DNA from 2 places in the Pediococcus inopinatus genome. Region 1 is predicted to be linked to the other one. Evidence: riboswitches for the same ligand, from Rfam matches in the RefSeq annotation. Region 1 holds a riboswitch; the other holds the start of a gene.
The links. Region 1 has a riboswitch for lysine ahead of lysA (diaminopimelate decarboxylase). Riboswitches for the same ligand answer to the same signal wherever they lie in the genome.
Positions count from the first base shown of each region.

Region 2: linked by a shared signal. The riboswitch ahead of PI20285_RS02450 (amino acid permease) and the one ahead of lysA (diaminopimelate decarboxylase) in region 1 are both predicted to bind lysine.

Region 1 is NZ_CP019981.1:192,790-201,992, forward strand. Features, by position in the region: gene PI20285_RS00945 (DUF4811 domain-containing protein) at 1-446, shown strand, start outside; gene dapF (diaminopimelate epimerase) at 552-1,553, opposite strand; gene PI20285_RS00955 (aspartate kinase) at 1,543-2,931, opposite strand; lysine riboswitch at 3,100-3,283, shown strand; gene lysA (diaminopimelate decarboxylase) at 3,387-4,694, shown strand; gene dapD (2,3,4,5-tetrahydropyridine-2,6-dicarboxylate N-acetyltransferase) at 4,799-5,509, shown strand; gene PI20285_RS00970 (N-acetyldiaminopimelate deacetylase) at 5,514-6,680, shown strand; gene dapA (4-hydroxy-tetrahydrodipicolinate synthase) at 6,704-7,627, shown strand; gene dapB (4-hydroxy-tetrahydrodipicolinate reductase) at 7,620-8,402, shown strand; gene PI20285_RS00985 (aminotransferase class I/II-fold pyridoxal phosphate-dependent enzyme) at 8,421-9,203, shown strand, end outside.
Region 2 is NZ_CP019981.1:488,298-492,533, reverse strand. Features, by position in the region: gene PI20285_RS02450 (amino acid permease) at 1-1,052, opposite strand, end outside; lysine riboswitch at 1,175-1,359, opposite strand; gene PI20285_RS02445 (Rrf2 family transcriptional regulator) at 1,400-1,942, opposite strand; gene PI20285_RS02440 (GNAT family N-acetyltransferase) at 1,929-2,489, opposite strand; gene PI20285_RS02435 (LCP family glycopolymer transferase) at 2,768-3,925, shown strand; gene PI20285_RS02430 (GW dipeptide domain-containing protein) at 4,012-4,236, opposite strand, start outside.

The DNA of each region.
Region 1 (9,203 bases):
AAAAAATCATATGGGTGTCGATTGGATTGATTCTCAGTATCGGTGCCGTAGTGGTCATGACCCTAAATTACAATACTTTTTTGGGAATGAAAAAGGTTAGTCAAACGCAAACCTATCCGCTGACATCAAGCGTGAAAGGACAACATGCGCTTGCTTATCAACAGCTGGGGACCAAGAATGAACGTGTTTATTTTTATGCGACAAATCCAATGCAACAAAAGTTAGCCAAAACCAATCCAAGTACTGGAACTGCAAAAGTGACGCATAATTCTAAAATGAGCCAAGTTAAGATTACGCGCACTTATCGAGTCTATCGAAATGATGGGTTACGAATTTTATTTAGTAATGGGATTCCTAATCATCAGTTTGTCAGCCAAAATTATGAATTTAGATTAATGAGTGGTTGGAAACTGAAGAAAATTGCGGTACAAGATAAGAAAAGCTAGAAATTTTACTTAAAAGCAAACAAAAACGATGTGTAAGTGTAAACTCACGCATCGTTTTTAATTTAAATAAAAAATCTCTCCAGAATTCAGAGAGATCGAGTGCATTTATGATTTAACAGCAATATCACTAACTTTTGGCAATTGGGTGACAAATTTTTGATACGCGGATTCTTCATGAGTTTCTGTAATTGCAACGTTGTCTAAGTCTGCTGCATGTAAATCAGCTTCAGAAATCTCAATGTGATGCGTTACGGTAGCATTTCCAGTTAAATCGATCGTGTACGTATTGCCAATTTGATGAACAATCGTTTTGACCATGCCACCCGGATTATAAACGGTAATTTCTTGTTCAAAATGGCCTTGATCAGGGTGGGTGATTGCAAAGGCTAAACTAGTGGCCGACATGCCAGTTCCACAGGCATTTGTAAACCCAACACCGCGTTCATACGTGCGCACAAAAAGTTTATTGTCCTCAAGAATTTGAGCAAAGCTGACGTTTACACCATCTGGAAAATAGGGATTTTCCGCATTTAATCGTTTGCCTAAAATTCCTAAATCATCGGATGCTAATTCTTCGGCAGAAACGAAGCTGATTAGGTGGGGATTAGGAACCGCGATAGCTGTAAATTTAAGATTGGGAAGAAATTCGGGGACTGGTTGATCAATTAATTTCTCAGTATTTAAGTTTTTAAATGGTAATTTTTCGGCTGCAAACGAAACCGGCGAAATTTCAACGCTAAAGGCGGGCACACTGGTTGCAAAATTGCCGGATTTACTAACTTGTAGATCAGCGTTTAATGTTTGAACCTTAAATTGGTCTATATTGGATTCTTGAGCTAAATAGCGTGAAACGGTCCGTAAACCATTTCCACACATGGATGCTTCACTACCATCCGCATTGATGACACGCATTTGGGCTGCTACGCCTTCATGATTTGATTGATCAACTACCAAAACGCCGTCAGATCCATTCAAAATACCGGTTTGCGGATCGGCAATCTTTTTAGTGAATTTTATTAGTTCTTGATCGGAGAGCCGAGTTTTTAGTTTGGTTTGATCTAACAAGAAAAAGTGGTTTTCTGAGCCATGGACTTTATCAATTTGCATGGGTGTTGCTCCCTTCGTTACTTTTTAGCGTGAAAAATTGTTGATAAATTTGTTTAACAGCTTTTTTGGCGTCCGCCCGCTCTGTGCCTAACATGATGGAAATCCGAGAAGCACCTTGATTGATCATGTGGACGCCAATATTATTTTGAGCAAGAGGACGAATGATATTTTCAATTGTCCCAATTTTAGAACGCATGCCTTCACCAACGACCATAATAATGGCGTAGTCGTCAATCCAATCGAGTTGGTCGGGGTGCAGTGTATTTTTGATATCATAACACATTTCATGAATTGTGTGGTCATCTAGCTGTTGCTTATCAAAAATGATCGTTAAATCATCGATCCCAGAAGGCATGTGTTCATATGAAACATCATATTTGTACAAAATTTGAAGGAGTTTTAATGTAAATCCCACTTCTTTATTGAGCAAATAACGATGCAGATATAGGGCAGCAAAGCGATCAGAACTGGCAACTCCGGTAATCGTATGTTTTGGCTGGAAATTTTCTTCAGGCACAATCAGAGTACCAGGTAGCTCTGGGTGATTGGTATTCTTGACGTTAATTGGGACTTGGCCTTCAATGGCTGGAATGATGGCCTCATCGTGAAATACCGAGAAACCAGCATAAGAAAGTTCACGCATTTCGCGGTAGGTCATCTTTTTGATTGCCTGGGGATGCGCTACAATTCGAGGGTCGACTGCATAGATGGCATTTACATCTGTAAAGTTTTCGTATAAATCTGCATGAAGACCGCGAGCTACAATGGCGCCTGTAATGTCGGAGCCACCTCTTGAGAAGGTGGCAATTTGGCCATTGGGCGTAAAACCAAAGAAGCCCGGGAAAATAAGTTTTTCACCACCAAATTTTAAATGGGCAAGATTGTCATAGGTTTCCGGGCGAACAGTTGCATCGCTTGGATCGTCGGTTACGATAATGCCAGCTTCAAACGGATCAACAAAGCGGGCTTTAATATCGAGTTGATTTAAAACACTAGTTAAAAGCATCGCGTTTAAACGTTCACCATGAGCTTTAAAGGCGGCCATCAGATAAGCATTGCTGGGATAATCTTCATCAGGTAAAGATTTTAATTTGGTAATGATTTTTTGAATTGGTCTAGCTGGTAAACTAAAAAATTGACCAATGGCCTCGTAGCGATCCGCAATCATTTTTATAACCGGCTTTGCATCCGTATGGTCAATAACTGCTTGTGCATAGCTAATTAGAAGATCGGTTACTTTGGTATCGGTGGAAAAACGTTTACCGGGGGCTGAAACAACGACTATTTGTCGCTTAGGGTCAGCCGTGATGATATTGATAACTTTTTGAAAATGGGGACCGTCTGCCAGCGAGCTTCCGCCAAATTTTACAACATTCATGATTAGTTATGCCACTCCTTAAAATAAATTAAAAAAGATTTTATTAGAATTTGATTAGTTATTGTGAATTTTAGCATTAAATCTATGAATAGCAATAAAAAAATTTGATTTAGGACTTAATTTCCACCGGAAGGGTTGACTATCTGTGAAAAGTATTATAAACTTTTTAATAATTTAAGAGGTTGCAACCAACATGAGTCACAAGCTGAGTTTCTATCAAACTTAGAAGCTTGTAAAAGGGGCGGTTGCCGAAGCGCTGAATCTGGATAGAGATTTAGTTAGCTGGGACGCAGTTTAAGAGACTACGGACTGTCGCAGCAAAACATGTCGGCTGCGGGGCGCTATCGACAATTGATACAGAATAACGAGAACTTAATTCTGGGATATTTTTGTTTGCGCAAAACAAAAAGATTCCTTTTTTTATTTTAAAATGGCAAAATAACAGGAGAAATACAATGGATAAGCAGTTAGGAATTCAAAAAATTAATGCAGCGGGACATTTAACAATTGGTGGGATTGATGCTGCCGACTTGGCACATCAATTCGGCACACCATTGATTGCCTATGATGTTGCGAAGATTCGCCAACAGATTCAAAATTTTAGTCGGGTGTTTGAAGAAGATCAAGTTGCCTATGAAGTGAGCTACGCCAGCAAAGCGTTTGCGACAGTTGGCATGTTTCAAGTTGTTGCCCAAGAAAAAGGGCATATTGACGTCGTTTCAGGTGGAGAATTGTATACGGCTATTAAAGCGGGATTCCCGATGGACAAAATTAGTTTCCATGGGAACAACAAGTCGCGGGCCGAACTGGAAATGGCAGTTGACCAGCAAATTGGGGTCGTAATTTTAGATAATTTTTATGAAATTCAATTACTTAGTGAAATTTTGGCAGAAAAGGATCAGACCATAAACGTCATGTTACGTTTAACTCCCGGAATTTCTGCCCACACGCACAAGTACGATCAAACTGGTCAAGAAGACAGCAAATTTGGTTTTGATATCCAATCGGGGCAAGCTGAAGAAGCTTTGCAACAGGTTTTAGCTAATCATCGTATGACGATGCTCGGAATTCATGCCCATATTGGCTCACAGATTTTTGAAGTTGAAGGATTTGTGATGGCGGCCAATAAATTAGTTGATTTGGCAGCAGATTGGCAAGCCAAGTTTGATTTGGATATTCAGGTTCTAAATGTAGGTGGTGGGTTTGGTATTCGTTACACCAAAGATGATGATCCAATTGCACCAGAAAGGTTTGTTGATGCGATTGTTAAAGCGGTTCAAAAACGAGTTGCACTTCGTCAATTGAATATGCCTGCAATTTGGATTGAACCTGGCCGCTCCATTGTGGGTCCTGCCGGTTACAGTTTATACACAGTAGGTTCTCGAAAAGCAGTTCCGGGACACTTACCATATGTAACGGTCGATGGGGGCATGGGCGACAATATTCGTCCGGCTTTGTATCAAGCAGATTATGAAGCTGTTTTAGCCAACCGGGCCGCTGATGAAAATGAAGAAACGGTACGAGTAGCCGGAAAATATTGCGAATCCGGGGATGTTTTGATTCAAAAACAGGCGTTGCCAAAATCTCAACCTGGGGATACCTTGGCAATCTTATCAACCGGTGCTTACGGGTATTCAATGGCCTCCAATTATAATCGGAATCCGCGCCCGGCCGTAGTGTTTGTCGAAAACGGGCAAGCCAAAGTGGTTGTTAAACGAGAAAGTTACGAAGACCTGGTGAGTTTGGATCAGGATTACATTTAGATGTCGTATAATAGAAGAAGAGTAAAAATAATTTTTTAAGGTTGGCTTAATCCGGCAATCTTAAAATATACATACACACAAAATTCGAAGGGTAGGTTCAAGATATGGCACAGTTAGACGCACGTGAAATTATTGATTTTATTAGTAATGCTAAAAAGAAAACGGCGGTGAAAGTTTACTTAAAAGGTAACTTGGATAAACTTGATTTTCCGAACGTTATTCAAAGTTTTGTAGAATCCAAGGCTGGAACAATTTTCGGTGACTGGGCCGACGTAAAACCTTTTCTTGAAGCAAACAAAGCAGTAATTGATGATTACGTTGTTGAAAATGATGGTCGCAATACGGCTGTACCTTTGTTGGACACCAAAAATATCAATGCTCGTATTGAACCAGGTGCCATCATTCGTGATCAAGTTGTTATTGGTGACAATGCCGTGATTATGATGGGAGCCTTAATCAACATTGGTGCAGAAATCGGTGAAGACACGATGATTGATATGGGCGTTGTCATGGGTGGTCGAGCAACGGTTGGTAAACACGCACACATTGGAGCCGGAACAGTTTTAGCAGGGGTTGTTGAACCGGCATCAGCTGAACCAGTTCGGATTGATGATGATGTGATGATTGGCGCAAACGCCGTTGTTTTAGAAGGAGTGCATGTCGGTAAAGGCGCAGTTGTGGCAGCTGGTGCGGTTGTGACCAAAGACGTTGACCCTAACACGATGGTAGCCGGAGTTCCTGCTCGCAAGATGAAGGATATTGACGACCAAACACGATCAAAAACAGAACTAGAGGACACGTTAAGAAAGCTGTAAGCCAATGGAAAATAAAAGCCAAGAACCGCTAACAGAGTCGCAACTAATTCAAATCTATCAGGATTTACATCAAATCCCAGAGTTAGCAATGCAAGAAGTTCAAACGCATGCTTATTTAGAAAAAATTATTCGTCAATTTGACCAAACAAACTTAGAGATTACAACGCCAGCGCAAATGCCAACGGCCCTATTAGTTTTAGTTCATGGGAGTGCGCCAAAACGAACCGTTGGTTATAGGACAGATATTGATGGTTTGCCAGTAAAGGAAGAAACGGATTTGCCGTTCGCTTCAACACATCCAAATGTGATGCACGCTTGCGGACATGATATTCATATGTCAGTTGCTTTGGGCACACTGAGTTATTTTGCCAGTCATCAGCCTAAAGACAATCTTTTGTTTTTCTTTCAACCAGCTGAAGAGAGCTTGAATGGCGGAAAAACAGCTTATGAAAAAAATGTGTTTACTGGTAAATGGCGTCCTGATGAATTTTATGGACTCCATGATAATCCTGATTTACCAGTAGGAGCAATTGGCTGTCGGATGGGCACATTGTTTGCTGGCACTACCGAAGTTGATGTTGATTTTTATGGCAAAGGTGGCCATGCAGCATTTCCCCAAGATGCTAACGATATGGTTGTGGCTGCTAGCCAGTTTATTAATCAGGTGCAAACGATCGTGTCACGAAGCGTGGATCCCATCGAAGGCGGCGTAATTACGTTTGGCAAGTTTGAAGCTGGAACGATTCGCAATGTGATTGCGGGCCGGGCCCATTTGGAAGGAACCATTCGCGGTTTGACGCAAACGATGATTGAACACATTGATCAGCGGATCAAAGAAGTTGCGAATGGGATTGCCCAGAGCTATCAAGCAACAGTGGAAGTGAAACTTAACCAAGGTGGTTACTGGCCAGTTGAAAATAATTCGGCTTTAACGAAAAACTTTATTTCCTATATGAAACAAGCAGAGAATGTGCAATTTGTTGAAACGCAGCCGGCAATGACTGGAGAAGATTTTGGGTACCTATTAGCGAAGTTTCCAGGGACCATGTTTTGGCTGGGAGTTGAAGATGCCTCACAGTTGCATTCAGCCACATTAAAACCGAATCTAAAAGCGATTCAGCTTGGAGTTAGTGCCATTACGGGATTCTTACTAGATCGAATGAATAAATAATCAATATGAAAGGAAATAAAATTATGTTTAAAAATGCAGATATTTTAACTGCGATTGTGACGCCGTTTGATGATCAGGGGCAAATCGATTTTCCGGCTTTAAAAACATTAACCAATCATCTTTTTGATACTGGTAGTCGGGGCTTTATTATTGGTGGAACTACAGGGGAAACTCCTAATTTAACGCATGATGAAAAAATTGAATTGTATACCCGGTTTGCTGAAATCGTTGATGGACGAGGACCAATCATTGCTGGGACTGGTAGTAACAACACCTTAGAAACGGCCCGTTTCACTAAAGAAGTTGGCCAAATTAAGGGCATTCATATGGCTCTTGTGGTTGTCCCTTATTACAATAAACCTAATCAACGCGGGATGGTTGCTCATTTTACAACTGTTGCCGATCAGTCACCAATTCCAGTTGCAATTTATAACATTCCTGGTCGAACGGGTGTCACCATGCAAAATGAGACGGTTGTTCAGTTAGCACAACATCCAAATATTCAGGCGGTTAAACAGTGTACTTCCTTAGAGGATTTGGAATACTTAGTTCAAAATACCCCAGATGATTTCATGGTCTACACAGGTGAAGATGCACAAACATTACCCGGGATTGCGATTGGCGCAAACGGGGTGGTTTCTGTAGCGGCGCATATATATGGAAAAGATATGCGCGCAATGTTGGATGCCCTTTATGAGGGTAACAGAGAGTTAGCGGCAAGTTTACAACGGCGTTTGACCCCTAAAATGGAAGCTTTATTCCTTTATCCATCACCATCACCTGTTAAGGCTGTTTTGAAGGCCCAAGGATTTCAAGTGGGCGGTAGTCGTTTACCGATCTTGCCATTGAATCACGAAGAGCGCCAAACATTGGCAAAAGCTTTGGGATTAAATGAGGAAGCCTTGGAAATAACTGATTTAGGCGAGTTAGGAGTTGCAGATGATTAAAATAATTATTGCGGGATTTAATGGTTCGATGGGCCAAAAAGCCGTCAAACTTGTGAATGACACAAAAGACTTTCAATTAGTTGCTGTATACAGCCCGGTAGTCACTGATTTACAGCCAGCCAGCTATGATTTAGCAGATGAGGTTCAGGTATTTAATGATCTTACGAACATCAAGACGGATGCCGATGTGTGGATTGATTTCAGCACACCAAAAGCAGTTTTTGAAAATACTAAATTTGCCTTGGGTCATCAAATTCGCCCGGTAGTGGGAACGAGTGGTTTATCGGATCAACAAGTTGAAGATCTCAAAGCCTACGCAAAAGATCAGCATATGGCTGGACTGATTGTGCCTAACTTTGGAATTTCGGCCGTTTTGTTGATGAAATTTGCAAAAGAAGCTGCTCAATATTTCCCTGAAGCAGAAATTATTGAAATGCACCATGCTGATAAAATCGATGCTCCTTCAGGGACTGCTTTAAGTACTGCAAAACAAATTAGTGAAGCCCGTGAGCCCCAAGCGGCTGATAATGCCAAGTTTGAAGAAACCTTACCAGGTGCTCGTGGTGGTAATTATAAAGGGATCAGAATTCATTCAGTACGGTTACCAGGATACGTGGCTCATGAACAGGTTTTATTCGGTAGTGAAGGAGAAGCCTTAACGATTCGTCAAGATTCCTTTATCCGCGATTCCTTCATGAAGGGTGTGGAAGTAGCCGTTAAAAATGTCGGGAAACTATCTGAATTGGTCGTCGGTTTAGAGAACGTTTTATCGTAAAAATTAAGGAGTGGTAGAATGCCAAAATTAAATGCAGCTTTAGAAAATCAAGTTAATCAACGTTTAGATTCGATCGGGCCATCTGGGATTCGTGCTTTTGACCAAAAGGTGACAGGTATTCCTGGACTAGTTAAATTGACTTTGGGCGAACCCGGTTTTAACACCCCAGAACACGTCAAAGAGGCCGCAGTAGAGAGCATTCGTAATAATGATTCTCATTATTCGGCTCAAAAGGGAACTCCCGCATTGCGAAATGCCATTAGTGGATTTCTAAAAACTCGTTACGATTTGGATTACGATGCAGATACGGAAATTGTCACTACAATTGGGGCCACAGAGGCCTTAGCCGCCAGCTTAATGGCAATTTTGAACCCTGGTGATAAAGTCATTGTGCCAACCCCAGCGTTTGCTTTGTATGTGCCCTTGATTACTATTGCAGGTGGAATTCCGGTTGAAGTAGATACCTCAAACGATAACTTTGTGCTAACGCCACAACGTTTAGAAGAAACCCTTGCCAATGAAGGCGATGCTGTTAAAGCAATCATCTTGACCTATCCGAATAATCCAACGGGTGTGGAATACACAGAGGCTGAATTACAAGGGTTAGCAGACGTGATTGCTACAAAACAAATGTTTGTTATCGCAGATGAAATTTATAGCGAACTTACATATGATATTACCCATCATTCAATTGCAGCAATGATTCCAGAACAAACAATTTTAATTAATGGTTTGTCAAAATCACATGCCATGACTGGATATCGAATTGGTTATATCGCGGCCCCGGCTGATTTTGTTAAA
Region 2 (4,236 bases), 290 kb from region 1:
CCAACAATGGTCGTCCCAATCAAGGCCATTAAAGGGATTCCTCGTTTTGTTGTTAATCCAAATGTTTTTGGGGCATACCCTTGTAAAGCCAATGAGTATAACATTCTTGTGGAAGCATACATCCCTGAATTTGCCGAAGAGATGACCGATGTCAAAATAACTGCGTTCATGATACTTGCTGCTCCGGCTAACCCGGCTCGTTGAAAGACTAAGGTGAACGGACTGATCTTAACGTCACTTGCCGAAGATCCTAACAAATCAGGACTTGTATAAGGAATAATGCAAGCAATCACAAAAATCGCCAAAATATAGAATAAAATAATTCGCCAAAACACTTGGTTAATCGCCTTAGGAACACTTTCTTCAGGTGCTTCTGATTCACCAGCTGTAATCCCAATTAATTCAGTTCCTTGAAATGAGAAACCCGCGACAACGAATACACTAAGAATCATCGGAATTCCGCCAACAAATGGCGCTTTTTTATACGTGAAATTATTTAAATAGGTTGCATGTCCACCCATGATGCCAAAAATAACGGCCACACCAACTACTAAGAAAATGATAACTGTAACGACCTTAATCAATGCCATCCAATATTCAGTTTCACCAAAGGCCTTGACGGTAAGAGCGTTAACGGAAAAAATTAGTACTAACGCCAACACACTCCATACCCAACCGGGGACATTTGGCAACCAGAATTTCATGACGATTGAAACTGTACTGATATCAACAGCCAAAGTAATGGCCCAGTTAAACCAGTAATTCCATCCCATCGCAAAGCCCATAGCCGGGTCCACATACTTTGTTGAGTAGGTCGCAAAAGAGCCCGAAACTGGCATATAAGTGGCCATCTCGCCTAAACTGGTCATCAAAAAATAAACCATGATCCCCATCGCCACGTATGCTAACAAAGCCCCGCCAGGACCTGCTTCTGAAATTGCAGAACCACTTGCTACAAACAAGCCAGTTCCGATACTCCCACCAAGCGCTATCATTGAAATGTGACGGGTCTTCAATGAGCGATCAATGCTGTGATTCTCTTGTTCTGCCATAAATATGTTTCCTCCTTAAGTTTCTAATTAAAAAGGCAATCCTATTTTTAACCAATAAAAAAGAAGCCTCTTTGTATAACAAATCGCCATACAAAAAGACTTCCGATAAATTTCTCAGTCAAATCGTAGATAGCGCCCCGTACTGCTCTACAAGCATTACGACAGTCCCTGATTTGTTGAACCAGGGCCCAACCCAAAAGTGAAAAAGCACCTTTAGATTTCGGCCAACTCCCCTTTCACAACTCCTCATCGATGCTTTATCACCTTAGAGTTGTTACTTATGAATTTGGCAACCTCTTCTTTCGATATGATTCAATTATATACAAGCAAGACTAGTCTGACAACTCCTAATCCCCATTTAAATCAGTTCTTACGTTTTCAATTTTTTGATTTAACTTTAAAAAATTTGCTTGCAATTCCGAGTCTGAGCCGTTCCAATCAATTCCAGGAGCAGCTGGCTCGCCCATAATTTGCATAAGAATATCGCTTAGACTTTGTTCCTTTAGATAGTTCCGCCAAAGATCATCAGCGCTTTGAAACGTTTTATTTAAAACGTCTTTACCACGTTCGGCAATTGGCCGCGCATCAGAAAAAATGTTTTCAATAAACCCCATGTCGGGATACGTTTTTATCGTGCCTTCGCTAGCTTCTACAATATCCAACAACGAAATTTTGCTTGGATCCTTAGCCAAACGAAAACCACCGTTATTTCCAGGAATCGACGTCACTAGCCCGGCCAGCACAAGTTTACGCATAATTTTTCGTAAGTAGGCCTCCGAACCTGTTAACCGCTTGTGAATAACCGCCGTTGTCAACGGAACCTTTCGATCCTGAGTACATAATAACGCAATGATACATGCTGCCTGTTCAAACCCTTTAGTGAGTTGCATAATTACCGCCTTCTCTAAATCCTTTTTCTGTTAATTCATAGTACGTCTCTTGTTTAGGATCCGGGTTCAAGACACTTGCTAGCAAAGTATGCTGGCCGGTCATTTCAAACCCGAGGTGCTCTAAAAGTAGTTTCGACCGTTTATTTTCAGTATAAGTACTGGCTAACACAGTATACGCCGGATTTTCTTGAAAGGCTTGCTGTAAAACATAATAAACAGCTTCTTTCATATAGCCCGTGCCCCAAAAGTCTTGATTTAACATGTAGCCAATCTCGAATTTCAGCGGGTCCGGTTCATGCGTCTTATCACTCACTGAGTATAAACCAATGCTGCCAATAACATCTGCACTTTGCTTTAGAGTGATCGCCCAAATATTTGTCTGCATAAGTTGCTGTAAGAAAAAGTTACTCTCAAAGGCGCTGTTAGAAACGCGAAAGCCAGCCCTTTTAGCAATCTCTGCGTTTTCAACAATTTCTCGGAGCTTAAATAAATCCGTCGTCGTAAATGGTCTTAAATTTAATCTTGGTGTCAAAATTTTGTTGTTCACAGTTTTCCTCACCACCCGATTCATCGAATGCTCATCTGATCACACTTCTCTTCCTAAAGAATACCAGATTTTTCCCTATAAAAGCCACTTTTAATTAAAACTACCAAAATCAGCTAATTTTATTTTGATTGCGTTTTCGTAATGCGGTAGATATGTGATATACTTTTGGTGTTTAAAAAAAGATTAAATCAAAATAAAATCCAATTTTTCGACTGCTTAATCGGTTATGCTTAAGCACATACAAACTTTTATTTTATATTGCTTCAGGAGGCAACCCCATGAATGAGGACCAAACACCCAAAAGATCCGAGCTGCACAACCATTTTAACGTTCCGCCAACTCGAACCGAGATGCATAGAGAACCGGAAAACGGTGGTCAACATCAGCGACCAAATCGTCCCAAACGTTCCCGGCGAAGACGACTCATTATCACGATTGTTTGTCTTCTTATCATCGCAGTCGGTGTTTTTGCCGCCTACAAGTGGTATGCTGCGAAAAAAGCTGCAAATTCTGTTTTTAATAGTGCAAATATTCAAAAAGCGCGAGATGTCTCATCGGTTATCAAAAAAAATAAGCCCATTTCTATCTTACTTTTAGGAACTGATACCGGGGCTCTTGGCCGAAATTATCGTGGCCGAACCGACACTATCATCATTGCCACTTTAAATCCCAAAAAGAAAAGCATGACCCTAACTAGTATCCCCCGTGATACTGCTCTTTCAATTCCGGGATACACACAATATGCGCCTTCAAAATTAAATTCCGCTTACTCATTTGGCGGTGCGGGAACCAGTATCAAATCCATTCAGCAACTATTAGATGTCCCCATTGATTTCTACGGATTGATCAATATGGGCGGCTTAGAGAAAATCGTCAACGGTGTTGGTGGTGTGACCGTCAAACCAACTCTCACATTTAAGTATGGGGCAGCCAACGTTGTCAAAGGTAAAAAGATCCATTTAGGCGGAAAGGCCGCATTAGACTATTCTCGGATGCGGGATGACGATCCTCAAGGTGATTATGGCCGGCAAGTTCGTCAACGCCAAGTTTTGATGGCTATTTTACGTAAAAGTGATTCCATCTCCACTTTACTCAGTCAAAACTTTATGGATTCTTTAAAGAAACAAACCCAAACTGATTTAAGCTTCAATGAGATTGTTGCTTTATCCACTAAATATCGGGTAGCTACACATCATCTTAAGTCTACCCATCTCCAAGGAACCACTCAGCTTATCAATGGTCAAGATTTTGAAGTTACCAGTCAAACTGAAATGCAGCGAGTCACAAACTTCATTCGAAAAGGTTTAGATCTTGGTCACAAATCAACCGGAACAGCCAATTTGACCAGCGTCACAACCGGTACCACTGCTGACACAAGTCAATCAAGCTATTACGATAGTACCCAAACAGGAACAGATAACACAACTGGTTATTAAATAAAAATTTACAACAAAACAGGCTTTAGTTACATGCTGATACATGTACTAAAGCCTGTTTTGTTGGTTTTAATTTCTGAAATTTCCTAGTTTAAAGCACTACCGTAGATCCAGCCAATTAATTTACCGTTATAATAACAACGGTAATAAGGGACTTTGCAATCCGCACGATAAGCAATGTTATCAACAGTAACCTGTTTACCGGCATAATCCTTGCTATAGTAGGTTCTTTTTACGGTATATTTACTAGCGGTCACATGATTTAAAAAGTCATGTGCACCGGGAACTGCCTTGACCGTCTTGGTTTGATT